DNA from 4 places in the Marinococcus halophilus genome. Region 3 is predicted to be linked to each of the others. Evidence: riboswitches for the same ligand, from Rfam matches in the RefSeq annotation. Region 3 holds a riboswitch; each other region holds the start of a gene.
The links. A riboswitch is a leader RNA that binds a small molecule or an ion and turns the genes downstream of it on or off. The one in region 3 is predicted to bind thiamine pyrophosphate.
Positions count from the first base shown of each region.

Region 1: it holds a riboswitch for thiamine pyrophosphate, as region 3 does, so the genes downstream of both, B5066_RS00600 (LuxE/PaaK family acyltransferase) here and tenA (thiaminase II) in region 3, are expected to answer to the same signal.
Region 2: it holds a riboswitch for thiamine pyrophosphate, as region 3 does, so the genes downstream of both, thiD (bifunctional hydroxymethylpyrimidine kinase/phosphomethylpyrimidine kinase) here and tenA (thiaminase II) in region 3, are expected to answer to the same signal.
Region 4: it holds a riboswitch for thiamine pyrophosphate, as region 3 does, so the genes downstream of both, B5066_RS05330 (acetylornithine deacetylase) here and tenA (thiaminase II) in region 3, are expected to answer to the same signal.

Region 1 covers NZ_FVZD01000003.1:80,017-88,067, reverse strand. The annotation lists gene B5066_RS00625 (Nramp family divalent metal transporter) at 1-89, opposite strand, end outside; gene B5066_RS00620 (dihydrodipicolinate synthase family protein) at 225-1,172, opposite strand; gene B5066_RS17055 (helix-turn-helix domain-containing protein) at 1,445-1,606, opposite strand; gene B5066_RS00610 (3-oxoacyl-ACP reductase) at 1,823-2,599, opposite strand; gene B5066_RS00605 (acyl-CoA reductase) at 2,678-4,126, opposite strand; gene B5066_RS00600 (LuxE/PaaK family acyltransferase) at 4,123-5,232, opposite strand; TPP riboswitch at 5,331-5,435, opposite strand; gene bioB (biotin synthase BioB) at 5,871-6,881, opposite strand; gene B5066_RS00590 (biotin transporter BioY) at 6,885-7,481, opposite strand; gene B5066_RS00585 (ABC transporter ATP-binding protein) at 7,806-8,051, opposite strand, start outside.
Region 2 covers NZ_FVZD01000005.1:665,463-673,513, reverse strand. The annotation lists gene B5066_RS05725 (four-carbon acid sugar kinase family protein) at 1-387, shown strand, start outside; gene thiE (thiamine phosphate synthase) at 436-1,089, opposite strand; gene thiM (hydroxyethylthiazole kinase) at 1,099-1,902, opposite strand; gene thiD (bifunctional hydroxymethylpyrimidine kinase/phosphomethylpyrimidine kinase) at 1,919-2,731, opposite strand; TPP riboswitch at 2,828-2,927, opposite strand; gene B5066_RS05705 (efflux RND transporter permease subunit) at 2,969-6,343, opposite strand; gene B5066_RS05700 (MarR family winged helix-turn-helix transcriptional regulator) at 6,475-6,933, opposite strand; gene coaW (type II pantothenate kinase) at 6,939-7,799, opposite strand; gene cls (cardiolipin synthase) at 8,044-8,051, shown strand, end outside.
Region 3 covers NZ_FVZD01000006.1:929,581-937,631, forward strand. The annotation lists gene B5066_RS10790 (alanine/glycine:cation symporter family protein) at 1-209, opposite strand, end outside; gene B5066_RS10795 (hypothetical protein) at 460-762, shown strand; gene B5066_RS10800 (rhodanese-like domain-containing protein) at 899-1,285, opposite strand; gene B5066_RS10805 (metal-sulfur cluster assembly factor) at 1,503-1,838, shown strand; gene B5066_RS16760 (YuzK family famiily protein) at 1,985-2,146, shown strand; gene map (type I methionyl aminopeptidase) at 2,190-2,945, opposite strand; gene B5066_RS10815 (DUF2254 domain-containing protein) at 3,063-4,367, shown strand; gene B5066_RS10820 (NADPH-dependent FMN reductase) at 4,432-4,992, shown strand; gene B5066_RS10825 (MFS transporter) at 5,027-6,190, opposite strand; gene B5066_RS10830 (MerR family transcriptional regulator) at 6,198-6,626, opposite strand; TPP riboswitch at 6,745-6,848, shown strand; gene tenA (thiaminase II) at 6,986-7,681, shown strand; gene B5066_RS10840 (ECF transporter S component) at 7,681-8,051, shown strand, end outside.
Region 4 covers NZ_FVZD01000005.1:595,102-603,152, reverse strand. The annotation lists gene B5066_RS05350 (SDR family NAD(P)-dependent oxidoreductase) at 1-825, shown strand, start outside; gene egtB (ergothioneine biosynthesis protein EgtB) at 976-2,241, shown strand; gene egtD (L-histidine N(alpha)-methyltransferase) at 2,244-3,200, shown strand; gene tenA (thiaminase II) at 3,231-3,902, opposite strand; gene B5066_RS05330 (acetylornithine deacetylase) at 3,917-5,185, opposite strand; TPP riboswitch at 5,255-5,357, opposite strand; gene B5066_RS05325 (FAD-dependent monooxygenase) at 5,467-7,077, shown strand; gene B5066_RS05320 (GrpB family protein) at 7,377-7,784, opposite strand; gene B5066_RS05315 (aldehyde dehydrogenase family protein) at 7,985-8,051, opposite strand, start outside.

The DNA.
Region 1 (8,051 bases), on a different contig from region 3:
CCAATACGCTTTAATAATTGCGTAAAGGGAAGCCGCTTGGTTGGACTGTCGCTCACCATTTCCTTCGCTTCCGCTTCTTGTTTTCCCATGTTGCCCCCTCCTTTGCGCTTTCCAGCGCTAGGACTGATTGTTTCTAGATTCATCATACACATCAACGGCCAAAGGGAGGAGTCTCCCTTCTATAGCCGTTGAGTCTATTTTACATCAAAGCGCTTTCAAAAAACTTATGCTTTTGCTTCATCTTTGAGCAATCCGACGCTTAGTAAGCCTTGACGAATTTCTTCTCGTTCTTCTTCAGATAATGGCAGCACCGGGCGTCTCGCCTGACGGCTGCTGATTAATCCACGCTGATACATTGCTTCTTTCATGCGCAGATGGGAGGTCGACGAGGGCTCATCCATTTTGTAGACAGCCTGTTTTAAGTCAAAAATACGGTCATATACCTGTTGGGCAGCGGCAAGATCTTGATTTTTCACGCATTTAACGAGCTCAGAAATCAAATCTGGCACAAAACACCCAAATCCAACAAGTGCTCCGTCAATGCCCTGAACAAGGGTCGGAAGCAAATATTCATCATGACACGTTAATAATGATACATCCGGTGCTTCTTGTTTGAGGGCCCGGACATCCACTTCGTATTGCGCAATGTCGCGTTCCCCCAGTTTAAAGGACACAACATTCGGGATTTTCGCCATTTCTAAAAGTTGGCTGGTCGAATAGGACGATTTCGTCCATGTTGGGTACTGGTGAACCACGATCGAGATATTGATGGCCTCTGCCACGTCTTTAAAATATTGCACCGTAGATGCCGGCTGCATGCCAAACCGTAACCAGGAATGGGGAGGCATAAGCAGAATTCCTTCGCCGCCCGCTGCTTCTACAGCTTGGGCATGTTGAATGGCTTCGGTCGTTCCTTCGGCGGAAATACCAGAAATGATAGGGACCTCGCCTTGTAGTTCATCCGCTGCGATTCGTACTGCTTCGGCTCGTTCTTCGGGAAGCAAGGTCATGATTTCTCCCGTATGCCCATTGACCACAATGCCGTTCACACCGTCATGGCCAGCAACCCAGCGTACCAATGACCGAAATCCTTGTTCATCAATCGAATCGTCTTCGTTAAAAGGAATCAATACCGCCGGGAATACGCCACTCCATTTTACTTTGTTTTTCATGTTTGCTTCCTCCTTGGATGAATTTATTTATAGTAAACGTTTACGTTGACAAATGTATCACGTAAACGTTTACATGTCAAAGAATTCTAAAAATTTATTTTTGAGATTTTTCCTCGTCTGAGAACGCCTAGAGGCATGTTTTCCCCGAAAGCACTTTCGTTAGTGGATTTTTAGCTGTTCTTTATAACATTAATTCTGACAAATGAAACCCATTTTAATACATGCAAAGACCGAGCATGAAGGTTTCGATATCATGCTCGGTCTCTTGTTACTTATAATGAAACTTTGTCATTGTTGTCTGTAGACGCTTCACCAAGCGAAAAGACAATATGAAGTACTTGGGCAATGGCTAGGAGTGTGGCCACTCGAGGTACCGTGATTCCCGCTTCAATACGTCCAATCGTGGATTTTGATTTTCCAATTGCATTTGCCAACTCTTGTTGGGAAAGACCTTGCTAAACAACTTAGTAAGCTTTGGATAGAAAAAACTTTACTTAAAGATCGACAAAAATACAAATGTAATTTTTCCAGCGTAAAAGATATCGATCTTACAGAGAGTAGCTGCAGATTATATTTTTGATCTAAGAAAGTACATAGGTGGAATAGTGCTTGAAGGATTTCATGGGAGGTTGAAGCTAGATTTCCAAAAACTATTTCATGTTCAACCCTCCGTCTACGACAATTGTTTGACCAGTAACAAAATCCGCTAAACTGCTAGCCAGGTATAACACGCTTCCGGTTACATCTTCGGGTTTCGCAATCCGGCGAAGCGGGGTCTGAGCGATGATGGCGTCCCTGATCTCCTCCTTTGTTTTTTGGCTCGCATCGGTAGGGTAGACGAGCCCAGGGGCCACACAATTGACCGTAATGCCGAAAGGGCCAAGTTCTGCAGCGAGGTTGTGCGAATAAGAAAGCAAAGCTCCTTTGGCCGTATTATAATCATGATAGGGGACCACTGGTTGATAAAGGAGGTTCGTGGTGATATTAATAATTTTTCCCGTAGTATTAGCTTTCATGATCGGCATGGCATATTTACATACATGGAAGCTCCCTTTTAACGACCCGTCCAGTTGTCGCTGATAATCCTCCCAATCGATGTCCCAGGCTTTTTTTCGCGCTTCAGGATCAAAGCTATAATCAAATAAGGCGTTATTTACAACAACGTCTAAGGTATCGAATTCTTTGAGGATTTGGTCTATCATGTGTTGGACATCCTGCTCCTCCGTAACGTCAGCTTGAATAGGTAATGCCTCAACATCGTAAGCCTCCATTAATTGATCTGCCAGCGCTCGCGCCTTCTGTTCACTTCGAACATAGTTAACAATAACGTGAGCCCCAGCTTTGGCAAAGCTTTCAGCAATAGCAGCACCAATACCTCGACTGGATCCAGTCACCAGGGCAATCTTTCCTTTTAATAATCCTTCCATTGTTAGATACGCTCCTTCTTTTTTTATACGTGATTTATCGCACTTTTTCTGAACAGGGTTATTGGTACGTCTGTGGTGTTAGTCCCGTTTGGGGTCAAAAGCTTCCATCAAATGTTCGACAGACGACTCCACATCACACCAATAGACAAGGTCGCCAAGGTTTGGTCGCCCATCATGATGCCATCCTGGTTCAGGCAAAGTCATTTCTCCCAAAAAGCTAATTCGGGTCATCCCGCATTCTCCTAACAAATTAATCAGGGATTGGAATCGTTGAGGAGGGCAAACAATGCCCGCGGTCTGAACATAAGGCTGAATGGGAACCGTTTTTTCTTTTAATTCTTCCAAGTCATAGATAGGAATGACCGTAATGAGTCGGTTGAGGGGGGAAAGCGGGAAGCGTGATTGCTGCTCTTGCCAAACAACAGTCCACGCGGTACTATCCGTACTGCTTAGCACATCAGTGTCAGCTTTAAATTCCGCTTCTGTCCTTACCTTTAATATCGCATTTGTTTCAGCCACGGAGGTTTCTGCTCGTGGCATTTTGCTTTGGAAATTTTTCATCTCCTGGGCAAGAAGGGAGGTGAATTCTTTTGGCGAGTAATCCCCTCCATGTTCTACATATAGCACGTGTGGTGACAAACAACCTTGTTGATCAAACCAGGAGACGTCCGTAGCTGCCCGCTTAGCGCTTGCCCAGGCTAAGGAGTTGCTTACGCCTTCTTTGGTTACTACGCCTAGACTTACCTTTGGACCGTGTGGCAGAAAAGAAGTTTGAGGAGGGACTCTGCCTGAAATGTTGTTCATGGTTTGTTCATTCCCATAAGCGACAACGACTTGAGATTGATGAAAAACGCTCTCTTCTACAGTAGAATCTCCTCCTTTCCACCAAACGATGGCCAGGTTTTCTGCCAATTCGGGGGACACTTCTTGAATAGACTGAGCAAATAAACTGGGAAAAAGGGGTTCGGCAGAAGAAAATTTTCCAATCGAGGCTGACTTTACTAACATTCCGGCGATTAGGCTCCAGAGAGGCACGCCGGGAACATTGCCGGAAAAAATATACGTCAGCAGTTCTGCGCCGTAAGCTCGGGTCAGGCCTCCGCTTTTTCGTGGACGGAATTCATCGAGTACTAAAGGGTTCGAAAAATCTTCTTCTAGAAATCGCTGCAGATTTTCTTTTCGGAACCGGCGTAAGTAACGGGACAAAAATAAACGGATCATGTTTTGATCATACCCCGTAATGACCGGAAGTGCCTCTTCGGCTATCCGACGAAACTTGTCAGCTGGATCAAGCCATTTCTGCACTACTTGATCAAGCACATTAACAATTTCGTCTACTCGATGGTGGCTGCTAAATGATTGCTGCTGCTTTTTAAGTGAAGTACCAAGCCTAGTAGTTTGGGAAGCTTTGAGTACAGGAACATCCACTTGAGCGGTTTTGCCGTGATTTTTAAACGTCCATCTCGAATATGTCAGCTCCCCATTCATATGGTCGGGGATAAAACCGGCTTTATATAGCACACTCATGAGTGAAAGTCTCCTTGATAAGCTGTTAAAAATTCTTCAATAGCTAGCGAACAGCCTTTAGCTTCTGCTCCTTCGACTCTACCCAAAAAATAAAAGCTGTGCTCATTTTCTCCCTTGATCCCTGTATCTTCGGTCATGATAGCCATGACAGAATTAATGTTGGCAAGGTCATAATGAACAATAACCCCTGGCTCTCCTTTTCGTTTTTCAATCTTTGTTTCTGGATCTACCACAATGGTTTTTAGCCAGGGTGGAGTCTTTTTCCATCCCTTTTTACCTTTAGCGTCGAACAATGGGTCGTAAATCTGGGAGCTTAATTCTGTCATTCCGTACATGTTCCCGCAAACCTCTGGTGAAAGACCAAATAATTGACTTAGCTGCTGTTTAACATCCGAAATATCCATCCTATTCGGCGAGCTTTTCATTCCTCCTGTGTCCATGATTCGACTGCCCTTTGGAAGATGAAAGGAAAGGTGGCTTGCGTTACACCGCTCTAAAAAGGACAGAAAGTAAGTAGTCGCTCCAAGAACAAAAACGGGTTCATTTTTCGTTTCTGCCTCTTGCAGCAAGCAAAGTAACCTTTTATGATCGAATTTTCCTTCCCATACCACATGCTCGCTTTGTGTATTTCCAAATGCTTCTTTAATAATTTGAAGATAATGAGCAAGTGATGAATTCGGCCATTCTTTTTCTGAAGGAAACAAGACAATCATTTTCATTTGATGCTCATCCGGCATCATGGTTTCTTTAAAGTATTTCTTCGAAGACAAATCATAAATATCGAGATCTCTATGAGCATTTTTCCCGCGCTTATGAGGGTTAGTAGTCCCACTCGTCATGAAAACTCTTTCTATTTCGTTTTCGGTGGAACAGGTTAATGCTGCTTCCTTAAACGCCTGGATCGGTACAGGGGGGATCTCTTTGAAATGTTCGATCGATTTAGGGTGAAAATGACGCTTACGACAAAATGTCCGATAAGCTTGATTGTGTTGATATTGAAACGAAAACAGCTCTTTTGCAGCTATGGTAAATGCTTCATTAGAAAAACTTTCTTGGTGAATCAAGTGTTCGATGTTTCGTTTGAGCTCGTTATAGGTCAATGCCATGATCAACGCCTCCTTTTATCGCACCAATAATGCTTGAAACCACAAAAAGACCACCCTCGAATCTTGAGAGTGGTCGTCGGATAAACATACACGTATGCCTCTGAACAACTCCACTTCCCTCCGCTGCTTGTACGCAGATCAGGTTCCAAGGGTTTAAAAGGATCTTTTTTCTCAGCCGTCAGATGGCTCCCCTAGTGGAACAATATGTGATTAAACTTTCACTTATCTTAACATGCAGATATACATTGTCAATTTTCCTGGGACATTATAATATACTTTAAAAATCGCAGTATCTTATAAATAATTTCTTCAAATACTGCCTGATGAACCCTAAACACCCCAAGAACCTTATTACCCTTACCGTACCGTTAAATGGGGGTGAAAACCTACCAATAATATAAAGCCCTCATGGTGGAAAAACTCTCGAATCTCTCCGAAACTACCGATAAATAGTTAAAGCATTCGTCTTTTATGGAAGAACAATGGTTTCGCGCTTGATATTCGCTTTTTGTCGAAATAGCCCTTTGCTAGTTTTTCCCTTGCAGCACGACAAGCCTTAACAGTTTACTTTCAGCTCTAAACAGAAGAAAGAGGGAGCAGTTCCTTTGCAACAATAGAGCAGGAGACCAGCTATATGCTCATTGGGAATACATTTCAGCACTCCGAGTGAATGCGTTATCTTCGATTTCAAACCCGGCATCTTCAACCATTTGAAGGTCTTTTCTCCACGCCTGGCCCGGCGTAGTTAAATAATCTCCCAGGAAAATCGAATTCACGGCATATAACGCAAGCGGCTGCATGCTTTTTAAATTCTCTTCGCGCCCGCCGGCTGCCCGGATTTCTTTCGAAGGAAGAATCATTCGGGCAAGCGCTAAAATACGAAGACATTCTTCCGGCCGGAGTCCTGGCTGGTGTTCAAAAGCGGTACCCTCAATCGCATGAAGGAAATTCACCGGAACGGAATCAGCATCAATCTCTTTTAAGGCATACAATACATCGATAATATCCTCATGGCTTTCACCCATTCCGGCGATCAATCCGGAACAGGGGGACATGCCTGCCTGGATGGCTTCATTCACCGTTCCCGTCCGGTCTTCGTATGTATGCGTGGTAACAATGTTATCGTGAAAACGCTCCGAGGAGTTAACGTTATGGTTGTAACGATCCACGCCTGCTGCTTTCAGCCGCTCGCCCTGGCCTTCCTTTAAAATTCCCAGGCAGGCGCATACCTTTAACTGGCTCGTGGCTTTAATTTCTCCGACTGCCTCTTCCACAATCCGAAGCTCTTTTTCTGAGGGCCCGCGGCCACTTGCCACAATACAGTAGGTCCCAGCTCCGCGCTTTTCCGCCTCCCGAGCCCCTTGCACGATCTCTTCAGAAGGCATCATACGGTATTTGGAAATCACCGCTTTGGAATCCATCGACTGGGCGCAGTAGCCACAGTTTTCCGAGCAGAGCCCGGACTTTGTATTGATGATCATATTTAATTTTACCTGGTTCTGATAATAATGCGAGCGGAGCACGTAGGCCGCTTCCAGCTGTTCGAGCAGAAGTTCCCGCGGCTCTTTCAGAAAGGCAGCTGCTTCCTCCCGCGTTAGATGTTTTCCTTGTTGTATTTCTTTGGCCCGTTCAATCCAGAATGTTCCCATAGGTTATGCAGCTCCTTTTGATGAATTTGTTCCTCGTTCTGTTTTTCGCAAAATACGCAGAAGACGACGCGCCAACCAGGCAGTTCCAACAGCTAATAGAATATCCTTCGGCATCGGCGCGAGCATCCACAACCAGACGGTCGTATACGAAAAACCACCCGGTGCGGCAAACCACCATTCGTAGGCCATATACATCCAGTTCGTCCCTACTAGGTAGTTGAGCGCTGTGCCTATAAGCGCTGCTGCGCTAAAGGCTGCGAGTGAACGTTTTTGTTCGGACAGAACACCTACCACATAAGCTACCAGAACATAGGAAAGCAAAAAGCCAAATGTCGGTGAGATGATAGCATCAAGCCCCCCTGACCAACGGGCAAATACCGGCATCCCGGCGAGGCCAATTAGCATGTATAAAACCATGGCCAGCGGCGCATATTTTTTGCCAAGTAGCAGACCGGATAATAGACAAACCGCTGTTTGAAGCGTAATTGGTACCCCGCCGATCACAAAAATAGGAGCAATGGATGTGATATTCGCTCCAATCATCATCAGAGCCGCAAATAATGCGGCTAAGACAAAGCCGTGTAGTCGTGATTGAATCATAGACTCCCTCCTTTATCCATTAGTATATACAGGCGGCTCTGTATTGTAAACTAAATAATAAAAAAGGTTAACAATTATTTCAATAAAAAAGACTACTTATTGTATTAAAATAAAACGAAATAACTTCTGATCATATAGACGAACTTTTAGACAGAAAACACCCCGTTTTTGGCTATAAAAACGGGGTGTTCAGGGCATTGTCTAGAAGTTAAAACTTTAAGACATTGATTTTGTTAGAATCACAGATAAAAAATCTTTTATTTTTGACTATGTACAAGATGCCCATCCCCCAAGAAAGCTACCCTAGAAGGGGATGGACGTTATTTATAGAACGACAGAGGCATCCTCATGATCAATTTGCCCATTGTCTAAATAGATGACTCGATCACAGTAAGCAAACAAGCGGGTGTCATGAGTTACTATGATAGCCGCTTTATTCGATTCCTTGACCTGATGGCGAAGTGTTTGAACGACCTGTTCTCCACGTTCCCGGTCTAAACTAGCCGTTGGCTCATCGGCCAAAATTAAAGAAGGATCATTCATCCAGGCTCTTGCAATCGCGACACGCTG
Region 2 (8,051 bases), on a different contig from region 3:
CAAATAGTGGATGACTCTATCACACAGGGAACTACGGTTTGCGTCTACACTTCCCGGGAACGCCTTGATTTAGGGGAGCACAGAAAAGAGGAAGAACTGGCACTGTCCGTAAAAATATCCGATGCTGTAACAAATTTTGTAAAAAATGCTGCTCATCAGCCGGCGTTTGTGGTCGCTAAAGGCGGCATTACGTCAAGCGACGTGGGAACGAAGGGCCTGCTCGTAAAAAAAGCAGAAGTTCTCGGGCAGATCGCCCCTGGCGTGCCCGTCTGGCAGACAGACGACAAAAGCCGGTTTCCGGACATTCCGTATGTAATCTTCCCGGGAAACGTAGGGGAGCAGGCTACGCTAAAGCATGTGGTACAAACCTTACAGGGGCAAATATAAAAAAGCACCGGCGGAAGTTTAGACAGGCCCGCCGGTGCTTTATTTGGTTTATCTTCCAGAAACTCCGTCCAATCGGCTCCGCAGATTTCTCGCCGCCTCCTCCGGTGCGTCTGCCAGGCTGATGGCAGAAATCAGTGATACTCCGTCAGCCCCCGCTTCCACAATCTCAGCAGCATTTGAGACATCGATGCCGCCGATTCCTACAATCGGGAGCGTAATTCCTTCCGCCCGGAGCCGGCGGATGCCTTCAAGGCCCACCGGGGCTTTGGCGTCTTCTTTAGTGTCCGTCGCAAACATCGGTCCTACCCCAAGATAATCCGCACCGTCCGCTGCGGCCTGGTGCGCTTCTTCAATAGTGCGCACGGATACTCCGATCACCATCCGCGAGGGACAGCGTTCCTTGACTTTGGAAGCCGGATCATCCTCCTGTCCGATATGGATCCCGTTTGCTTCGAGCCGGATCGCCATGTCCACATCATCGTTAACAATAAATGGCACATGAAATTCGGCACACTTCGCCTTCAATTTTCGACCGAGCTTCCATTTTTCTTCTTCAGGCAGGGCGCCCTTTCCCTTTTCACGAAACTGAAAGCAGGTAATGCCGCCCTGAAGAGCTTCCTGCAGTACCTGTTCCGGCTCCCGGCCGCCCGTATTGTTGCTTCCCATAATAAAGTACAGCTTCAGCATCTGCTTCTCCATCATTCCGTCCTCCTACGATTCCTGTTTGACGCGAATATAGTGGCGCAGATCCATTTCCTGCGTTGCGTGAAGAGCGTTTAATAATTCAATTTGAAACGAGCCCGGGCCTTCTCTTGTCGTTAAACTGCCTGCGATTTCCGCTGCCGCACCGTAATAGGCAAGCGCTGCTGCCACCGCTCCAGCAGAATGCTGCACGGTTAAAAATGAAGCTGCGACGGAGCTGAGAAGGCAGCCGGTACCGGTAACTTTCGTGAGCAGCGTATGCCCATTCTGTACGATAAATACCTCTCCCTGATGGGCCACCGCGTCCTCTACGCCGGTAACGGCTGCTATTGCTTCAAATCTTCTTGAAGCTTCTTTGGCAATCTTCGAATTATCTGCTTCCCCCGAGGCATCCACACCCTGGACAGTTCCACTTTCACCAAGCAATGCAGCCATTTCTCCCGCATTAGCCCGGATCAGTGCCACATCCAGTTCTTCGAGAAGAGCAAGTGCCGTTTCTGTTCGGTAAGCAGTAGCTCCTGCTCCTACTGGGTCCAGAACAACGGGAATGCCTTTTTCATTTGCCGCTATGCCGGCCATCCGCATTGCCTTCACCTGTTCACGGTTCAGTGTGCCAATATTGATCACGAGGGCATTCGCCGCCTTGGCCATTTCTGCTGCTTCCTCCGGTGCATTTGCCATTACCGGGGAGACTCCCATGGAGAGCAGCCCGTTTGCAGTGAAATTGGTTACTACCGTGTTCGTAATATTATGAATCAGCGGGCGCGTTTTCCTTACTTCCTCGAGCAGTTGTATAACTTCTTTTGCTTTCATGCCAATCCCTCACTTTTTATTTTAATAGTTGATCGAGTGGCACACGCGCGCCCCAGTGATTAACGGGGCCGTTGCCTTTACCGATTTCAAGGGAATTCGAAATTGCATTTGTAATATATTCTTTGCTTTCCTGCACGGCTAAATAAATAGACTTGCCTCTTGCAAGCTTCGCTGCAATCGCGGCTGATAAAGTACAGCCGGTCCCGTGCGTGTGCTTCGTATCCGTCCGGGGGGAGCGAAAATAATGAATATCTCCATCAACATACAAAATATCGACCGCGTCTTCTTTCATATGGCCGCCTTTAACAAGTGCTGCCCGGGCCCCTAACTCATCGACGATTTTCTTTGCTGCTGCTTCCATGTCTTCAAGGGTGTGCACCGGAAGATCTGTCAGATTTGCTGCTTCCGCCATATTCGGCGTAACGACCGCCGCCGTAGGGAGGAATTCACGCTTCATCACTTCGAGTGTTTCTTCCTCAGCCAGGGAGTCTCCGCTTGTGGCAACCATCACGGGGTCGATGACCACCGGCAGTTCGTGTTTTTTCAGCATATTCACCGTGGTCCGAATCATTGCCGGTGTTGCAATCATACCGGTTTTGATCGCGTCCGGCATGATGTCATCAAATACGGAATCCAGCTGGGCCTGAAGCAGCTCAAGGCTCATGTGTTCCACCTGCTGAACGCCGGTCGTATTCTGTGCAAGTACGCTCGTTATAGCAGACATCCCATAAGCCTCGCACTCCTGGAATGTTTTCAGATCAGCCTGAATGCCAGCCCCGCCGGTAGGGTCTGTGCCGGCAATTGTTAATACTTTCGGTACTTGTGGCATACGTTACATCCTCCTTTACAGGAATCCTGCCCAGGTTCAAAAAAAGCTCACTCCCTTGAAGAGGGAGTGAGCTTTGGCATATACGTACGTGTAGTATAAAACGAAGCTCCACTTCCCTACGCTGGTACTACCCAGATCAGGTTCAAAGGGACCAAGAATCGTTCTTGTCTCAGCGCAAGCGCCCCTAGCGGATTCCTTACTATTTTTCTTAATCGTACGTGACACCTAGTCCTAATGTCAATTTTTTTCATCATCGCTGGTATTTTTGTTGTGGTCCTGATCATTGGAGGAACGGCTTCGTTCCTGTTTATCCGAGTTACCGACAATACGTTCGAGAAGATGAAGAATTTCATCCCGCGACAAATCCTCACGCTTTTTATCTTCTACTTTCTCCGGTTCCCGGCTATCTTCTGTATTTTCATCCTTTGGTGGTTCTTCTTCGGCATGTTGTTTTTCAGCTTCTCGCTCTTCCTGCTCTTTCTTCTCCCGTTCCTTACGCCGTTCTTCTACTTCCCAGCCGTACATATAACCTCCGTCCGGCATGGCGAATTTCTTATTCATACTTCGAGTTTCTTTTGTAAACAGCGTATAAATCGTCGGAATGATAAAGAGAGTAAGGAATGTACTGCTGATCAAACCACCGATGACCGCAATACCCATCGGCTGTTGGATTTCCGAACCTTCTCCAAATCCAAGGGCAAGCGGAAGCACACCAAGAATCGTCGTAAAGGCCGTCATTAAGATTGGGCGTGACCGTTTTTTCACGGATTCAATTACTGCCTCTCTTACCGGCATGCCCCGTTCCACGAGTTGATTCGTATAATCCACGAGCACGATAGCGTTGTTTACAACGATACCTGCAAGCACAATCAAACCGATGAACACGGTAATACTTAGCGGTGTCTGAGTGGCAAACAGGCCAAGCATTACCCCGATGACAACCAGTGGTACGCTGAACATTACCACAAATGGATATTTAAATGACTCAAACTGACCGGCCATCACGAGATAAATGAACACAACGGCCAGCAGGAAGGCAAACACAAGACTCTGAATACTATCATTGAGCAGTTCCTGTTCGCCGGAGAAATTTAAGCTCGTCGCTGCACCGGTATCAACGTCGTCAATCGTATCTTCAATGAGCGTCGAGGTTTCATTCAAGCTCGTTCCAGTGCCATACGTAACGGTAAATTCCGTACTCCGCTCCTGATCGAGCCGGTTAATGACTGCCGGCCCCTGACCTTCTTCAATCGTGGCCACATCGCTTAAACTAATATAGTCCCCCTGCGGAGTAGAAAGCTGCAGGTTTTCAAGATCTTCCTGATTTTCCAGGGAATCCTCCGCATACTGCACGTTGACGTTTAGTGGCCCTTCATTATCCGTCTGAATCGTCGTCGCCACTTCACCGCTTGTTGTGCTGTTCACTGTCTGAGCTATTTCAGCAGGTGTCAGTCCATTGTCCTGGGCTTCGTCCTCATTGATCTGCACCTGAATCTCCGGAGCAGTTTCTTCATCCGACGTTTCTACGTTCCGAATGGTGTTCTCGCTCTCCAGCTCCGACTGCACAGCCTCTACGTCCTCAGCCAGCCTCTCTTCATTTTCATTGGAGAGCGTAAACTCTACAGAATTTGCTTCCCCACCGCCGATAGCCGCAGAAGAGGAAAGCGAAATGTCAGCCTGTTCGTCCGTATTTTCCACATCGGATTCAATTTCTTCAATCATTTCTTCTGTTGATATATCACGGTCTTCCAAGTCTTCCATTGTAACTGTAATAGAAGCTTCATTGGATCCGGAGCTGCCGCCGCCTCCGGCTGCAACTCCGCTGCCGCCCGAACCGACAACCGCCATATAGCTTGCGATCTCGTCCTGATTTTCAAGTACACTTTCAATTTCGTCTACTGTCTCTCCCGTGGTCTCCAGATTGGTGCCGTTCTCTTTTTCAACATCAATTGTGAAAAAGCCCTGGTCCGTAGTCGGAATAAAGTTGACCCCGGTCTGGGCAATGCCTCCGGCGCCGCCAATAAGCAGGAGAATTGTCAGGATCAGAGCGACAGCCCGGTGGCCAAGCACCCAGCGGATCGAGCGGTCCAGAAATCTCATTGGCCGGGACTTTTCACGTTTTTGCTCCCGGTCTTCCGGCAGGGGCTTCAGCACCCGGCTTGCAATCATCGGAACGACCGTTACAGCTACAAGAAGGGACGCAAGTAAACTGAAGGCTACTGACAGGGCAAAGGCCTGAAATATCTCACCAACAATACCGGAAATAAAGACAATCGGTAAAAACACGGCAACTGTCGTCAGTGTCGAAGCCGTAATCGCCCCGGCCACTTCTTTTGTACCGTCGAGAGCAGCCCGTTTAGGGAGTTTTTTCATTGACAGATGCCTGTAGATATTTTCAATAACGACAATCGCATTGTCGACAAGCATCCCAATTCCAAGGGCGAGGCCGCCCATTGTCATTAAGTTCAGGCTCACATCGGTAAAGTAAAGAAATGCAAATGTCACAATTACCGAAAACGGTATTGCAATACCGATAATGAGCGGGGTAGTTAAGTTTCTCAAGAAGAAGAAAAGCACAACCATGGCAAACACGCCACCGGCAATTAACGCCAGGGCTACGCTGTTTATGGACTGCTGGACGTATTCACCTTCGTCGTAAATAATCGTCGTTTCAAGGTCGCTGTACTGGTCTTCCTCAAGCAAATCGTCGAGGGTTTCGTTAAAATCGGAAGACACCTGCGCCGTATTGGCATCCGACTCTTTCAGCACCGTCATCTGAATTCCGTCTTCCTGATTCACCTCGGTGTAGGCTGTCTGCTCTTCAGTGGTCCGTTCAACTTCCCCTACATCACTCACAGTGACCGTATCACCGGATTCATTCTGCCCGACGGCCACTTCCTCTAAATCTTCGACCCCGCCCAATTCATTGACGGTGCGGGTCGTTAGTGTGCGGTCTCCAGAGGTTATAGTGCCCCCTGGCTGCGTGATATTATTTGCCTGTAAAGCGCTGGCAACGTCAGACTGGGTTACATTGTTGTCTTCCAGTGAGCCCTGATCGAGCGAAATTTCAAATTCTTCGCTTAATCCGCCGCTTGTGTCAACACTTGCAACCCCTTCCGTCCGCTCAAGCTCGGTTACCATGTCCTCTACCTGGCTCTGCGTTTCAGCCAGCCCACTGCCTTCCGAATAAGCGGCCATTTGGATCATGCCCTGGGCGTCGGGATCAAATTCGATAAAGGAAGGGTCCCCGGCATCGTCCGGCAGGTTGGCATTATTCATGGCGTTATTGATATCCTGCTCTACTTCCTCCACCGACGTGCTCCAAGATAATTCAAGCAGCACAAGACTTGTGCCTTCCTCTGACTGCGAGGTCATCCGGTCCAGTCCTTCAATAGTAGAGAGCTGTTCTTCCATTGGTTCCGTAACGCTGCTTTCAATTTCTTCCGGTCCGGCTCCCTCATAGTTTGTCGCTACAGCTGCGACCGGCGGTTCAATCTCCGGAAATAGCTGCAGGGGCAGATTCGTCAGCGATACGAAACCCATCATGATAAATAAAATCATGCCGACAATGGTCAGTTTCGGCCGCCGGATAGATGTGCGGGTAATTTTCATGCATCGTTCCTCCATTGGTATGTATATTTCGATGGTTCAGTGCCTAAACTGTTAAGTAACTTAACTACACGAATAACCTTAAACGACTGGATGACTTCCGTCAATGAAGATGCATGAACGGCCTGCTACCTTTATTTCTTATAAGAGTTGTTAATTTCTTTCTCGAGTCGGTGTATCACCTGATTTGCCTGCTTTAATTCCTCAAGCGGTATTTTCGAAATATACTGGTCCACAATATAATGTTGGAAATTTGTCAATTCTTCCTTCAATTTCCGCCCTTTTGCCCCGTAAACGAGCTGGGTTTCTCTTTTGTTTTCTTTATTGGCAGCGCGGTACAGAAGGTCTTCTTCTTCAAGACGTTTCATTGCCTGGCTTACTGCGCTTTTTGAAATACGCAGACGATGGGCCATCTCTGTCAGCGTCAGGCCTTCGTGCCGCAGATTCATAAAAAATAGTGCCTCCTGGCGGGTAGTTAAATGCAGCTCTCCGAGCATCGGAACCTCGGGCTGCAGCAGTGTGCTGATGTTCTCAAGCGTATTTACCGCCTGTTCAAACAGCTCCCTGTGTGTGCATGCTTCCATTTCGCTCATTTTATTCATCCTTTTCTTTCAGCTTTCTCTGAGGCAGCCTGCGGCTGTTCATGCATGTAGGCACCTACCGCTCCACTGAATTCTCCGTACGGAAGAAAGCATGGTGCTTTTCCGCGAAGTTCCGTATAGCCGCCGATAATTTCTTTTAAATGGTCATGTTTATCAAAGGTGGAGCCAATATACACTATAGAATCAGTGTTCAGCCGGTCAGCCATCTGCACACTCATCGTCGTAATCGTCTCGCCAATCATACGAACGACAGCGGCGATATAATCTTTATCTTCGTATTTATTATTTCTCATGTTCATAATATTTCCGAAATTGCTTGCCGTAAGGTCGCCGGAAATCGGCGGCTCTTCATCAGTGTAAATATCCTTCACCTTCACATTCAGTGAGCGGCCGTCTCCTTCTTTTCCAAGCCGCAGTATGTCTTCATACGCATCAATACCAGTGAGAAGGTAGGAGAGGCCGATAAGTGTGCCTCCTCCCATTCCACTTCCACCAACACGTTCGTATTCTTCCGGCCCGGCAAAATGTATCGATGTGCCCGTCCCGACGTTTGTGATAATATATGTGTTCTCGTGACGGTCATTTTCATTGAACCGCTTCCGCAGATAAGACACTCCTTTACAGGTAGCTTCAAACTCACTGATAGGCTCCGTAGGCCAGGGCAGAGACTTTCGCAGCGTTTCCGCTTTTCCTCCCGTTATATGAATGACCGGATTGTCGACCCGCTCTTCAATCCACGTCCGCACTTTCCCCATATCGGCCAAGGGGATTTTCTGCAGTTCCCACTCATCGTTCACACGGTACGCAATTTTAATCAGCGTACCTCCTGCATCAATACCAACCACTTCATTTTTCATTCTTCTCCCCCTGTCCCGCACTCAAATAGTTATATCTTCTGTCGTCTCTTCGTATTTTATCCTACTTCTATGCGAATTGAAAACGATGCAGCATACCGCTCTTTCCTGTTTTTCTCAAAATTCTCAGTTTCCTGCTTCGCAGCGCCGCTAATTTTGTTAAAATTGTAGTACTGCCTAATACGCAGCAATCCATAAATTTAACAAGGTCCTCCTTTTTTATATAGAGGAAGAATGGAGAAAGCAGATGGGGTT
Region 3 (8,051 bases):
GTCATCAGCGACTGAAAGTGGGAAATATCCCCATCTGATTTTTTGTCCTGTTTTGAAAAGGCGAGCTTTAATGCGTAAGGAAGAGTAGAAAATTGCAAAAACCCTAAACGAATCGTTAAAAAGATACCTGTTCCCAAAATAAGAATTAAAAATGGAGGCCCCCACACAATGCCACTGATAGTGGTAAGTAATTCCTCAACGCTGTTCATAAATCCTGACATATGTAACAACTCCCTTCCATAGTGCAACTGTACATAAGATGTTATAAAGATGTGAACAGTTTGTGAGAAAAGTTTACTATAAAAATAATAAATTTGGTACATGTTTTGTAAAAATTGTGAAAATTTCAGAAAAAGAGGAAAAATAATTTACCCAAGAAATTTGAAATAAGAGGTTTTATGGAGAAAAGATTCGGGCATTCGTATAGGTAGACGTAATCGGATGAAGGAGGACTAGGCAATGAAAACAATAAAAGTAGATGAAGTTTTTACAGAAGATAAGGAACAGCTCCGTTATACAGACGGTGAGTTGGAAGTCCGTGATGATAATGGAGAGGACTGGGAAGTGAAGCTGTACGGAGTAGATAATCAGCGTTTCTTTACAGATGCTTTAAAAAATAATGAAAAAAAGCATTTAACGTTTGAAACCGATAAAGGCAGTATGTACGGCCTTGTATCAGTGGAAGCTCTGGATAATGCCGGAGTGGCCAATGAAGATGTAGTAACGCTTGTTGGAACAGGCCCATTAAACGGTTTTTCCTAAGAAAATATAACAATTAAAGAAAAAACAACGGCCCGGGCAATTAAGCCCGGGCCGTTGTTTTTAATGCAAGGAGAGAAAAGGCTTCAAAAAAATAAAGCAGGCAGCCGGATGAACGGCTGCCTGCTTTATGTAAATATTACGAACCACTGCATGGAAGTTTTACAGGGGGATAGCCCTGCTCGCCTCTGCGCACTACGGCGTAGCCGGTAACGGTGAAACCATTTTTTAACAGCAGCCGGGTGCTTAGATTGCGTGAAACTTTATCTGGAGCAATGAGAAACACTTCTTTTTTCGGAACGGTCTGCAAATGCCTTTTTAAATGCGGATACGGAAGAGCGAACGCCCCGTTCACCGGATTGCGGTCTGATTCCTGGTATTCGCGTACATCCAAAATATGGGCCCCGGTGTCCTGACTTTGAGGAAGGGATGAACAAGGAACGCGGAAAACAGGCATCCAGCGTTTAAATGCCGGTATCATAACGAGAACAATAACAACTATGGTAATACTAAGCCAAAAAAGCATCAACGCCCTCCTCATTCCTTTCTTATAGCGATTCATATTGTATATTTTTCGGCAGGCAGATTCAAGAACTTTGCTTGCGCTTTTTATACTTACCCCTTCAGGAATTATGTATAACCACTTCATGCTATTAATTCTTCTCATGAAATTCAAGCATATTGGTTTCGGGGGACGTTAATTTTTGATAAGGTGAATACAGAAAGTAGGAGGTGAAGCTTCCATGGCAGAGACAGAAGAAAAAAAAGAACTGGAAGAACGAGTTTGGGCTGAACTGGAAAATGTTATTGATCCAGAGCTCGGTGTTGATATCGTAAATTTGGGGCTTGTGTATACAGTAACAATTGATGATAACAGACAGGCGAATATTGAAATGACTTTAACCGCAATGGGTTGCCCGCTTGCAGGAACGATTGTTAATGATATTAATTTCGCCTTGAATGATTTAAAGGAATACGGAGAAATCAGCGAAGTAGACGTGGACATTGTTTGGAATCCACCTTGGAGTAAAGATAAAATGTCCCGTTACGCCAAAATCGCTTTAGGTATTCCGGATTGATAACAAGAGAGAGCCGGTTGGAATAGTCCAGCCGGCTTCTTTTGTTTATTTATTATTTTCATTTATCAGAAAAAATAAAATTTTCGGTTGAAATATATCGAAGAATGTATTATTATGTAAACATACTCAAAGGAGGCATTATTGTTTTGACAAACAGTCAACTGAACACAAATGAAATGATCGACAAAGGGATGCAGCAAGCCCACAGCATGAGCGTAGAAGAATCGGTTCGCACGATTGAAAACATCATGCAGGTCGAAGCAGCACGCCAGAAGGACTACGAAGACAATAAGATTGAAAATTTATAGGTAGTGAAAAGCGCGGACCCAATGGGGCCGCGCTTTTTGACGCTTACAGGCTCTCCTGGCTCGTTAAAATAACCGGGCCTTCTTTTGTGATCGCAATTGTGTGCTCGTACTGGGCAGAATGACCTCCGTCCCGGGTGGTGGCGGTCCATCCATTGGATGTCATTTTGCTTTGCCAGTCTCCGGTGTTGACCATCGGCTCGATCGTAATAACGTGGCCGGGCTTTAAGCGTCCGCCTTTGCCTGGAGCACCGAAATGAGGAATCTGTGGATCCTCGTGAAGGGTAGGCCCAATGCCGTGTCCGGTGAAGTCGCGTACCACCGAAAAACCTTCGTTTTCCACGTATGTTTGAATGGCGTGGCCAATGTCACCGATGCGGTTGCCCGCTTTGGCCTGTTCAATACCTTTATATAAAGATGATTCTGTAACCTCCATCAGCCGTTCGAGTTCACTGCTTACGTCACCAACGGCATAGGTCCAGGCAGAATCCGCCAGAGCCCCGTTTAAATTCACTACCATATCAATTGTAACGAGATCACCATTTTCAAGAGGACGGGCTCTTGGAAAGCCGTGACAGATTTCATCATTTATGGAGGCACAGGTTGCGTATTTGTATCCTTGAAAGCCTTTTTGTTCAGGAGTGGCACCGCGCTCTGCCAGAAATTTTTCGACAAAATCGTCAATTTGTTTTGTGGTGACGCCTGGTTTGACCATTTTGGCGATTTCTTTATGGCAGGCGGCAAGAATCTTCCCAGCTTCGTGCATAAGCTCAATTTCTCGTTCTGTCTTCAACGTTACCATCGTCTGTCTCCTTTTATTCAGTATCAAATACCATTGTAAAACATTCATACAAGAAATGCATTGTTTGGTGATTTCCTTTATAATTGCGGAATTGCACGATAGAAATGGAGGAAAATCATGAAGCAGCAGAAATGGTATGTAAAGGTCAGGGACAAGTTTTGGTTCGTTCCAGGCTGCTACGGCATTCTTAGTTTAATTATAGTAATAGGTACTTCTATTATGGACCAGCAGCTGCTGCGGCCTGTGTACAACAATGTGCCTTCTATGCTGCTCGTAGAAAATAACACCGCTACTTCCCTGTACAGCGCGTTGGTTACTGCATTATTGACGCTGACCACTATCAGTTTTTCTTCGATTATGGTTGTTTTGACAACGTACGCTACACAGTTCACGCCAAGAGCCCTGCAGGATTTTATGAAAAGCCCGACGACACAGCATACGCTCGGGGTGTTTACATTTGGGGTATTGTTCACCCTGGTAAACATGCTGCTTTTTTCAAGCGAAGGTAATAACCAAATTTTGATGCCTATGCTGACAGTTTTTGTGGCGCTTGGCTGTCTGGCCTTTTTTATAATCTTTATTTATCACTCCACCCAGTGGCTGCAGGTCAATCATCTGATCAGCCACATACGGTCCGATGCCTCGAGGGTGATCCAGGATGCATATACATATTCTGGAGTAAACAGCTTCAGCGAATGGAACGGCAATTTCCGGAACGATGAAGAAACAATCGTTCATGCTGAACGGTCGGGATACACCAATATGGTGAAGATGCCTGAACTGATTGCCTGGGCCAGGCAGGAGGAAGCCGTCGTCGAATGCTTGTTTCAGGTAGGAGCTTATGTTCATCAGGGCGAGCCATTATTTCGCTACTGGTCAAAGCAAAGTTTATCCCCAAAAATATTAAGAGGTTTTGTATTAGTAGGAGAAGAGAGAAGCAATGTTCAGGATATTGAATTCTCCATGCAGAAAATTGTAGAGATAGCGCTGCGGGCCATTTCTCCGGCGATTAATGATCCACATACAGCAGCCAATTGTATAAACCGTATTGGGGCACTGCTCTCCGAACTCAGTCATGAACACAGAAATGATCAGTACTTTGTCGACAAGCAGGATGAACTGAGGTTGTTTATGCCTGTAAAGCCCTTTAGAGAGTATTTATACAAAAGCTTTTACCAGATCAGACTGTACGGCCGGGAAGATATCTCGGTGATGGCAGCCTGCATGGAAGCACTGACGATGCTCGTGAAAACGGGAGATTCGTCTGTGTTAAAAGAAGTGGAATCATTTTCCTTTTATATGGAGCGGGCTGTCGAAGATGAACAGCTTGCCGACTGGGACAGAGAATACTGGCACACGCGTGTACAGGAAAAGGATACAGCTCTGCATCAGGCACTTACAAAAAGTAAGCAGATAACTTGAAACAGCCGGTAACGTGTGTGTATGATATATAAATGAAGTTCAACACGAAAGGATGAAAGATCAAATGAAAGTAGCAGCTATTGTAGGAAGTATCCGTCAGGAATCCTTTAACGGAAAATTAGTGGAGTACATGCAGGACCGTTACGGCGACATCATGGATATTGATATTTTAGATATCCGCGATCTTCCGCACTATGATCAGGACGAGGAAAGCAATGCTCCGGACTATGTGCAGGAGTACAAGCGTTCTGTACGTGAAGCGGACGCCGTACTTATTGCAACTCCGGAATACAATGGTTCAATTTCCGGCGTGCTTAAAAATGCTCTGGATTGGAATTCCCGGGTCGATTACGACTTTGCCGGCAAACCAACCATGCTGGTGGGAGCTTCTCTTGGCGGCCTGGGCACCGTGAAAGCGCAGATGCATCTGCGCCAGATTTTGAGCGCTCCGGGCATGAGTGCAAAAGTACTTCCCGGAAATGAAGTGCTTATTGGAGCTGTGCATGAAAAAATGGACGAAAACGGAAACTTAACGGACCAGGGCACAATTGATTTTCTCGATAATGTCGTAGCCGAATTTGAACGCTTTTATCAGGAAACAACGACTGTAGCCAACCGGGCATAAAAAAATCCCTGCAGAAATATCTGCAGGGATTTTTTTATGCTTTTGGAGCTTCGGTCTGTTCGGTTTGCAGATCTGTTCTGCTCCATCCAATAAACAATAAAGCTGCTGCGCCAAGAACACCGGCGACCAGGTATGGAAGATGGGCTGATAATGAATTACCGATTAATCCCGACATGACCGGTGCAAAAGCAGCGCCAAGCCAGCGAAGGAAATTATATGCTCCAGAAGAAATACTGCGCTCGTAAGGCGAATGCTCCATTACATGGCTGGTAAATAAAGAATTATTCAGGCCGGAAAATAATCCTGAAAGTACGATGAACATAATCATTAATACTGAGGAGGACGCAAAAAACAATCCTAAAAGCGTTAAAATAAAAGCAGAGAGGGTGAACGGCAGTAATTTCACAGGAGTAAACCGCCTCTCAAGCCTTCTCGATAAAACAGCCGAGCCGAAGGCCAGGCATAATCCCCATCCAAAAAAGACGAGACCGATTTGAATAGAAGTTAAAGATAAAATTAAAGGGGAGTAAGCAAGCACGACAAAAAAACCATAATAATAAAACATGCCGGCAAGCGCACCCTTAATGAACGGCCCGTGTGTAAAAAGATGACGAAGCTCCTGCCATCCAGCCGTAGCTTTAGCTTTTTTAGGAGCGGGCGGATGGACGAAAAAGATAACTAAAATAAAAGCGATAAGCATTAAAAGACTTGTACCAAAAAAAGGAGCACGCCAGGATAGATCCCCGAGAAGGCCGCCTACAAGCGGACCGCCGGCGAGGCCCAGGCCAATTGCCGCCTCATACATACCTACCGCTGTTTCCACGCTCCTCGAGAGAGCGATTAACAGGGTCATAGCAGTGGCGAAAAACATAGCGTTGCCAAGCCCCCAGCCGCCGCGAAAAAGGGCCAGTTCAGTAATGCCTCCCGCCACACTGCAAAGCAGGGCGAAGGCTGTAACGATCAAAAGCCCGGCGCTCATCAGCCGTTTATCACCAAACCGGCTCGAAAGGATCCCGGCAGGAATCATCATGCAGGCCATCACTAAAATATAGGACGTAAAAAGCAGCTCCACCTGCCAGTGAGAAGCACCGATAGAAGCCGCGATGGAAGGAAGGACGGGGTCCACGACGCCGATACCCATAAAAGCTAAAAATGTGGCGAAGATCGTAATCCACCGTGCCCTGGTTTGAATATTCATAAAGCAGTCACTTCTCCTTATTGAATGAAGATAATACGTTGTCAGCTTGGTTTTTCAGATTTTCCATTTCCGTTTTAAACGTTGTCATCTGGTTGATTTTTTGGTCGAGCATATCAATCTGGGCCTGAAGGCTATCAGAAATTTGTTTCAAATCCTCGTGCTGCATCGTCGTTTCCTGTACCGACTGGTAGTGGCTATAGACTGTTTTTACCTGCTCTTTCAAATCGAGATACTGCTGCAGCTCCTGAAGAGAAAACCCAAGAACCTCCTTTGCGGTTACTACATTCTGCAGACGTTCAATATCCTGGTCATCGTACACTCTGGTTCCTTTTTCTGTACGCTCTGGTGCTGATATAAGACCAATTTGTTCATAATAACGTATTGCACGTTTCGTTAAGCCTGTGGTTTGAGCGGCTTCTTCAATTTTGTACAGCATGCATCACCCTCCTGTTAAGTTTCATGATATAACCTTAACGTTAACGTCATATTTTGTAAAGGCAAAATGGGGCTTTGACTTTCTGAAATAATGTGATACAGTGTAGACAACTTAATAGGGAATCCGCTAGGGGTGCCGGTAACGGCTGAGATAAGGACTATCCTTAATCCCTTTGAACCTGATCTGGTTAAGGCCAGCGTAGGAAAGTGGAGACGGTAGAATACGTCTATATCAGAAGCAGCAGCTTTATAATAGCGGACGTTTATTCGAAGCCACTCCACCAATGGAGTGGCTTTTTTTGCTCCATTGGTCTTTACTGCCCGTAGTGGTTCCCTCCTAATTTAAAGGAGGAAGTAACAATGAAATTTTCAGAGCTTTTATGGCAGGACACAGAGCACATTTTTGAAGCCTGCTGGGAAAATCCATTTGTGCAGGGCATCGGGAAAGGTGATGTCCCAAAAGAAGCTCTTATCCATTACGTGAAGCAGGATTTTGAATACTTAAATGCCATGATCAAGACAAAAGCAATTGGGATAACAAAATGCACGTCCAGAGAAGACATGATCATGTTTAAAGATACCATTGATTTTGTGTTAAACAGTGAAACGCACCCGCACCATAATTTATGTGCGCAGGCGGGAGTGGCTTATGAAGAATTGCAGGGCTACGCGCTTGCCCCGGCTTCCCAGCATTATGTGCTTCATATGCTGCACCATGCTGAAAAGGGCACACTTGGCGATGTGATTGCGGTAACGCTCGCCTGCCCGTGGGTGTATTTGTATGTGGGTGAAAGGCTGATGAAAGAAGTGAATCCGAACGAGGACCATCCGTTTAACGACTGGATTCGTTTCTACGGAGACCGTGAAGAGCGGGAAATGTACAAATATATTGACCGCCTTGATGAACTGGCAGAAACAGCTACAGAAGAAGAAAAGCAGCGTTGGCGGACGTTATTTATGGAAGGGTGCCAGCTCGAGTATATGTTTTTTGAGGACGCGTATCATGCAAAAGACTGGCCCTTTGCCAGAACATTAACAGACGGAAAAAAAGCTTAATGATAAACAAACGCTTAAACCTCAGGGATATCGTCGTTATCTCATTTATTTCAGCTGTTCTTGGTGTCCTTTATCTTCTTTGGGTACTGCTCGGACAAATTGTTACGGGCGTCCTCGGGCCAGTTGGGGGCGGACTGATGGCAGGCTTCTGGATCCTCGCTCCGGTAATATGCGCCTATATCATTCAAAAACCAGGAGCGGCGCTGCTGGCAGAGCTTATTGCGGCTGGCACTGAAGTTATGGCCGGGTCTGTGAGCGCGGGAGCAGTGCTCGTTCTCGGCTTCACGCAGGGGATTGCCGCAGAAATTATTTTTGCCATGTTTTTCTACCGAATCTTTCGTCTGCCGGTATTAATGCTTGCCGGAATGGC
Region 4 (8,051 bases), on a different contig from region 3:
GGCAGAATCACAGCGGAAAAACTCGCGGCTGAAGGGCATACCTTATTGCTGGTGGGGCGCAAAGAATGGAAATGTGAGGAACTGATTGCCGAATTGGAGCAAAAAACCGGAAACACAGACCTCCATTTTTATCAAACGGACCTCTCCCTTCTCCAGGAAATAGAAATACTCGCCAAAGATATCGCACGGGATTACGGACGGATTGATGCTCTGATTAACAACGCCGGCGCCGTATACTCTTCCCGCGTTTGGACCGAGGAGCATTTGGAGCGCACCTTTGCCCTGAATTACCTCGGGGTATTTTACCTTACGGAGCTTCTTCTTCCACTTCTGCGTAAGAGCTCTGATGGACGGGTAGTGAATGTGTCCTCTGCTGCGCATGCCTTATCCAAAATGAACTTTCAAAACCTGCAGGGCGAGCAAAAGTATAATGGCCTAAAGCAATACGGGCTTGCAAAGCTTTCCTTGCTGCTGTACACGTATGACTTGGCCCAAAGACTCCGCCAAGAAAATATTAAAGTGAACGCGCTCCATCCCGGCAACATTTCCACCGGGTTTGGCCTGAACAATAAAAACGCCTTTTACCGGGGACTAAACAAATTTACTAGTAAGTTCGGTGACTCCCCAGAAGAAGGAGCCGATCTGGAGGTATCGCTTGCTTCAGGCGCACGCGGCTCCCAGGTAACCGGCAAATATTTTACGAAAAAAGGGATCACCAGTTCATCGAGTGACTCCTACTCTACAACCAATCAAAAAAAACTACGGGAAATTAGCGAAGAGCTTGTGTATCATTACACGGGACGAGAGATTCAAAAAGAAGCTTAAATATAAATCTGCCTGATCGAATGCCTTAACGGGCATTCTTTTTTTGTTTTTCTGCGATCCTGTGTTGTTTTGCCCCGTTTTGAAGCGGGTATTTAACTCTCATGTGCATATATGTGTGCACCATTCTATTTACCTGAGGAGGAATGAAGTATCGTACAAACAAAGGAATCTGCCACTAGAGCTGATTTCACGGCACGTTTTACCGCTTTGCGGAAGCAGACGATGAAGCTGACCGCACCGTTGTATACGGAAGATTTTATGATTCAGGCCCACCCCGACGTAAGCCCTGCAAAATGGCATCTAGCTCATACGACCTGGTTTTTTGAGCAGTTCATTCTTAAGCCATATGATGACAATTATGAAGAGTTTTCGAAATTCTCTAACGGCTTATATAATTCTTATTATGAAACGCAGGGAAAGCCATTTCCGAAGCAGTACCGCGGACTGATTTCCCGGCCGACCACCGAAGACACCATGGAATACCGGCGTCATGTAGAAGAAGCCATGGAACATTTTCTCCAGAAAGGCCCATGGAACGAAGAGATCGCTGAATTAATGGAAACCGGCCTGCAGCACGAGCAGCAGCACCAGGAACTGTTAGTAACCGACACAAAATTCAACTTTTCAATGAATCCACTTAACCCTGCCTACCTGGAAAATGAATCTTTTGAAGAACAGGGAGAAACATCCAAGCTTGAATGGCACGCCTATGAAGACGAGCTGACGACTATCGGGACAGATAACCTGCATTTTTCTTTTGATAATGAACGCCCGGAGCATAAATTTTACCTGCACGCCTTCTCTATCGCCTCAAGGCCGGTGACCAACGAAGAATATATTCGTTTTATTGAAGACGGCGGCTACGAAGACCCTGAGCTGTGGCTTTCCGAAGGCTGGGGCATTGTCCAGGAGCAGGACTGGAAAGCACCACTTTACTGGCAGAAGCAGGGCGGTATCTGGTTTTACTTTACGATGAATGGCCTGAAAGAAGTGCGCCTTCATGAACCTATTGCCCATATAAGCTATTACGAAGCAGATGCCTATGCCCGCTGGGCCGGAGCCCGCCTTCCTACGGAACAGGAATGGGAATATGCTTTTCGCGGCGCCGAAGCAGACGGTACGTTTCTAGAGTCTGAAAGCTATCACCCAAGACCCCTTCAGTCGTCTCCCAATGCGTACGGGGACGTATGGGAGTGGACACGCAGTCCTTATTCCCCGTATCCGGGCAACCGTCCGCCGGAGGGTGCCATGGGAGAATACAATGCCAAATTTATGAGTAACCAGATGGTGCTGCGCGGCGGTTCATGCGCGACACCGAAGTCGCACATCCGCTCCACCTACCGTAATTTTTTCCCTCCGGAAAAACGGTGGCAGTTCAGCGGACTCCGGCTTGCCAAGGACGGGGTGCAGAAATAGCCATGGCTGATTATACTGTATTGGATTTAAAACCTTCGCTGTCCTCCCTGGCTGAAGACGTCCGCACCGGACTGGCTGCTGAACCGAAAAGCATCCCCCCCAAACATTTCTACGATGAACGAGGGAGCATGCTGTTTAATGAAATTACCCGGCTTCCGGAATATTACGTCAGCCGGACCGAAGCATCTGTTTTGTCCGACTATGGGAAAGAAATTGCTGAAAGTATTGGAGCTTCCTCCCTGATTGAGCTTGGAAGCGGAAGCTTTGATAAAATCCGTTGCCTGCTTCCTTTCCTTTCGGAGTCCGTGAGCTATACCCCCGTCGACATTTCTATTAGTGCCCTGCATGATACCGCAGCCCGTGTGAAGGAGGCCGTGCCTGCCATGCAGGTCTCCGGCGTATGTGCAGACTATACAAAAACAATTTCTTTTTTAAACAGCAGCAGAGAGCAGCCTGCAGTTGTCTTTTTTCTCGGCTCTACGATTGGAAACCTGGATCCGAAGGAAGCTTCGGAATTTTTAAAGAAGCTCGCTTCTCATATGAAGCCGGAGGACAGCCTGGTGGTCGGGGTCGATTTGAAAAAGGACCCGGTGGTGCTGCACCGGGCGTACAACGATAGTGCAGGAATTACTGCTTCCTTTAACAAGAACTTGCTCCACCGCCTGAACCGAGAGCTTGACGCTGGTATTACCACCGGTCATTTTGAACATGAAGCTTTTTACAATGAACGGCTCGGACGGATCGAAATGCATTTGCGCGCTGAAAAGCCTTCCCTGTTCTCGATTGGCGGGGAAACATTTACGATGCGTGCCGGCGAGACTATCCATACAGAAAACAGCCGGAAATTCACTCCGGAGGAATTCACGCACCTGGCCCGCCAGTCCTCCTGGGAAGCCAATGACTGGTGGACCGATGAAAACGAATGGTTTGGCGTATTTACGCTTTCCCCTCGACCATAAGTAAAAGCCCCCGGTCTGCCGGGGGCTTTTTCATGTCTGCGGCCAGCCTTCCAGCCGGTACGCCATGTCCCAGAATAAATACTCAAACCGGGTGGTCGTTAAGAATATATTTTCAATCTTTCTTTTTTCTGCCTCGGGTTTGTTTTCTGCCGTGCGGTCGAGCATACTGATGCCCCAGTCCGCGAGCTGCTGAAATTCGTCATCGCTGTACATCTGTACCCATTCACCGTACAGTTCATGCTCCAATGCTCCCGGCCACGTACTGAGCTTTCTTCCAATTTCTGCGTAGCTCCACATGCACGGAAGCACAGCCGCAAGCAGCTCAGCCAGGCCGCCATTTTGTCCTTCGTGCAGCATATACCTTGTGTATGCAAGGGTTGTCGGGGCCGGCTCTGCCTGTTCAAGCTCCTGTTCAGTGATCCCGAACTTTTTTGCGTACTGGCGGTGCAGGCTCATTTCCTCATTCATGGTCACATCCATCACCTTCGCAAAAGCCCCCATTGTTTCAACGTCTTCGGCTTTAACAGCGCCAACCGCAAACAATTTCGCATATTGCACGAGATAAAGATAATCCTGAACCATGAAATAGCGAAATTTTTCCTTATCAAGGGTCCCCTGGCCAAGCTCTTCCACAAATGGATGTGTGTGATTCTGCTGCCATACCGGAAGCAGCTTTTCCTTTAAATCGTGAGTGAATGACATTAACCTCGTCCTTTCTATTCTTTTAGAGTATGTGACCATTTATAAACAAAGGACAATACTATTTTTGTGAATGTAACCAGCTGTTCCACCTTTACTTTTTCATCGACTGCGTGTGCTTCTTCAAGCGTCCCCGGACCAAAAATGGCAGAGGGAATGCCTGCATCCGCCAGCCACCCTCCGTCTGTGACAGTAGGAGAAGTATTAATTTCTCCTGATTCATGGGTGATTTCTTTAAAGGATTCCAGCAGCTGCAGACTGCCCGGGTGGTTGCTCTGAACTTCCAGGGAAGGGAATATTTCGCCTCTGTCTTCTATCATCGATTCTCCTCCCCAAATAAATGTCGGAGGATTCTCCCGAAGCCACGGGTCAGCCTCAGCCACTTTACGGAGATGATTTTCGACTTCTTCAGCCGCTGTTTCATGGATCTCATCCGGATAAAAATGGACCGTAACCCAAAGACTGCATTCATCAGCTATAAATGCAGCATTTCTTCCTCCCTCAATGACTGCCGGGTTAATGGTATTCGTCCCAGGCTGAAACCCCGGATAAGTTTTTCGTACGGCCCAATCTCTTTCTAAACTCTGCAAACCCTCGATAAGTATCATCATTTTTTCAATAGCACTTGCCCCGAATTTTCCACCTCCGGCATGAATCAGATTCCGGCGCATGGCGTCATGATGTATCTGCTGGCTTTTCACAGTGACCCAGCCTGTAATAACGCCTCCCTGGCCCTGAATATTAAGATTGCTCGTATCTCCTACGAGTGCATAATCAGCAGTATATCCCCTTCGGCAGCATTGAAGTGTACCGGCCTCACCTACTTCTTCACCCACTACCGATTGCACAATAACGTCGCCAGGCAAATCAATTTTTAGTTCATGTAAAATATCAACAGCTAAAAGTATGCCTGCAAGCCCGCCTTTCATATCAGCTGCTCCTCTTCCGTAGAGCCATCCGTTTTTCACTGCCGGATCGAAAGGATCAAAACTCCACTCCTTATGTGATACCTCCGCTACATCTATGTGTCCATTCAGAATTAAGCTGTTATACCGGTTCCCCTCTTTTCCGGTTTTTGTGCCTACTACGTTGGGATCTCCGCTAAAAACCTCCCATTTATCAACGTCCCACTGACGCTGCTGCAGATAATCCGCTATAAATTGTTGAGCATTCGCTGTATTACGGGCCGGGGGCGCCATCGTATTAAATCGTATTAAGTTTTTGGCTAAGTCGGTTAATTTCTGCCTGCGTTCTTCCACCAATCTTTCCCAATTTGGTTCTTCCATAAGCCCCTCCTAGTTTTTAACCTATATAAAAAGCCGCTTCTTTTAGAGAAGAAGCGGCATAAATAACCGGGGTGTTCCTTCTTTCTTCCCTCCGCCAGTACGATCTGGATCAGGTGCCAAGGGTCAAGGTACTTAAACCTTTCTCAGCCATCAGGCTCCCCTAGAAAGCATTAATTTCTTATTATTCAAACATATTTTGCAAAATGCTGCAAATAAGCAGGAGCGTGAAGAAGCCCTCCAGAGGGTATAATACAAGTATACGAAGGGAGCGTGATGAATCCATGAAAACCACAAATACCGACGTATGCATTGTTGGGGCAGGTCCCGTAGGCTTGACTGCTGCCAATACCTTAAGAGCACTCGGCATCCGCGTCCGGATTTTAGACAGAAAAAGCTCTATTTCTCCCTTTTCCAAAGCGTTCGGCATCCAGGCGCGAACTCTTGAAATGCTCAATCTGATCGGAGCGCTCCGTCCCTTTTTGAAGGAAGGCTTCCCCATTACTGATGCGGCTGTTCAGCCGGAAGGCAAAAGACCTTCCAAAGCCTCCTTTGCTTCGCTCGATACCCCGTTTCCCTTTATGCTGATGCTTCCGCAGTCAGATACGGAGCATATTTTAAAGAAACAGCTCCGGGAGGTCGGCCAATTTATTGATTGGAACACCCACTGCAAACGGATTACCCAGTACAGTGACCACGCAGAGGTGGAATGCGCCACCGAAAATGGACACGAACTAATCCGCGCTTCCTATGTGATCGGATGTGACGGGCCTCACAGTACAGTCCGTGAGAACATGAACGTCTCCTTTCCGGGCGGCAAGCATGAAACAATCTATTTTCTGGGAGACGTCACGGTGGAAGGACTTTCACTTTCCAACGATATCTCTACATTCATTACCGAGCGCGGCGTAGCTGCTTTCTTTCCCTTCCGCGATGAAACGTACCGGGTAATCACTATCGACCACGCCGAACAGAACCGTGAACACCAGGATGATCTCCCTCTTGAGGATCTTGAAAAAAGCGTGCGGCGTATTACCCAGCAGCCAGTGCATTTCCCCCATGCTTCCTGGCTGTCCCAATTCGGAACGTCGCATCATCAGGCAGACGCCTATCGTGACCACCGGCTGTTTCTCGCCGGGGACGCTGCCCACCTGCACAGCCCATTTGGCGGCCAGGGAATGAATCTCGGCATGCAGGACGCGGTCAACCTCTGCTGGAAATTGGCGTGGGTGCTGCGTGGCCATTCCCACCCTGCCCTGCTCGATACGTATGAAGAAGAACGATACGTAGTCGGACGCAGGACTATCCGAATGACAAATACGGCAATGCAGGTGATGACCCGCTCCCATACCCTTATTCCACGCCTCCTGGCGAACCCTGTAAGCATTCTCAGCAAAAGCAGTTCGCTGCAGCGCCAACTGACCCAGCGCCTAGCCAATATTGACATCAGCTATCAGAACAGGGCCTCACTTGCGAAATTCCAGCACCAGGGAGAAATGATTCCGGCCGGCTCCCGGGCTGCTCCGGCACGTGTTCTTACCACGGAGGGAGAACACGCAGACGTAATGGATTTTCTGCACATCCAACAGTTTACCTGCCTGTTTTATATCGAAGACGAGCAGGAGCTCCATCAGCTCGACGAAAGCATTCAGGAGGTGCGCCGGCAGTACGGGCCTTCCATTCTCATTCTCGTTGTTCAGCGCAAGGGCATACTCCGGGCCTCAAAGCCGAATATCCACCACCTGTTTGATTACCGCCGCGACCTTGCTGTCAAATGGAAACTTCCAACGTTTTCAGCTGTGCTCATACGCCCGGACGGCTATGTTGCTTTTGCCGAGCAACCGGTACGCACGGGACGGTTGATGAGAAAAATTCACACCGCCTTATACCAATAGCTTCCTCCACTCTAATTCTGTTTTTCGGCCGGCTGTGGATAATTTTCGAACGCATACCAATAGATGTCCACAAGCCGGTTCTTCCATTTAGTAAATTATTTATGAGCAGTACCTTCAATCGAAGCAGGTGCTTCGATTTTTTATGTTTTTCTTTCGTAAGTCCCCGTTTATGCTGCTGAAATAAGACGATAATTTTTAGGCGGTACCGAACCCTGTGGATGAATCTGCTCCTGGCCTCTTTACTTTCTGATTTAAGCTGAAAACCATCCCCATTGTGTATATGTCTGTGGACGGTTTCGTCAGTTTTCTTCTTCTGCCCGTTTCCAGCAGAGAGCCTCTTGTTCGAGCTTCTGCACAACGATGTGCTTTTCATTCATATATTCTGACGGACTGTGCGGATACTGGGCAGCCGCCTGTTTTTTAATGCATTCATATTCCTTCTCCTTTGTCGGGAAAGAACGTAAATAATCCCGGAGGGCTAGGTGACGCCCACTCCCATCGCTTTTCTTTTCAAACACGTGCACGTGAAATCGGCGAACTTGTTTCCCTTTATAATAAAAAGCCCTCCCCGCGATACCGTGCTCTCCTTTTCCCGTATATCCGAGTCCTTCAAGACGATCCATAATCCACCACGAAAGATCAGAGGTTTCAATTAAAATATCGATAATCGGTTTTGCCGCAAGTCCCGGCACACTTGTGCTCCCTATATGAAAAATATTATTTTATGCTTCACCGGTTTCGAGCTCCAACAGCTTTTGCTCATGGAGAAAATAGTCCCGCCACTCGCTTTTCCACGGGACGATTTGTATCGTTCGCATTGGATCACTCCTTAAAAAATCTTTGCTCTGTATAAACAATAGCATAAAAAAACTGCCCTGGATTCCTCCAGGACAGCTGCTTGTTCTTACTATTCGGGAATGTATGGCAGGTCCTTTGTTTTCGGTACGTTGATGACATGCGGCGTCACGTAGCCG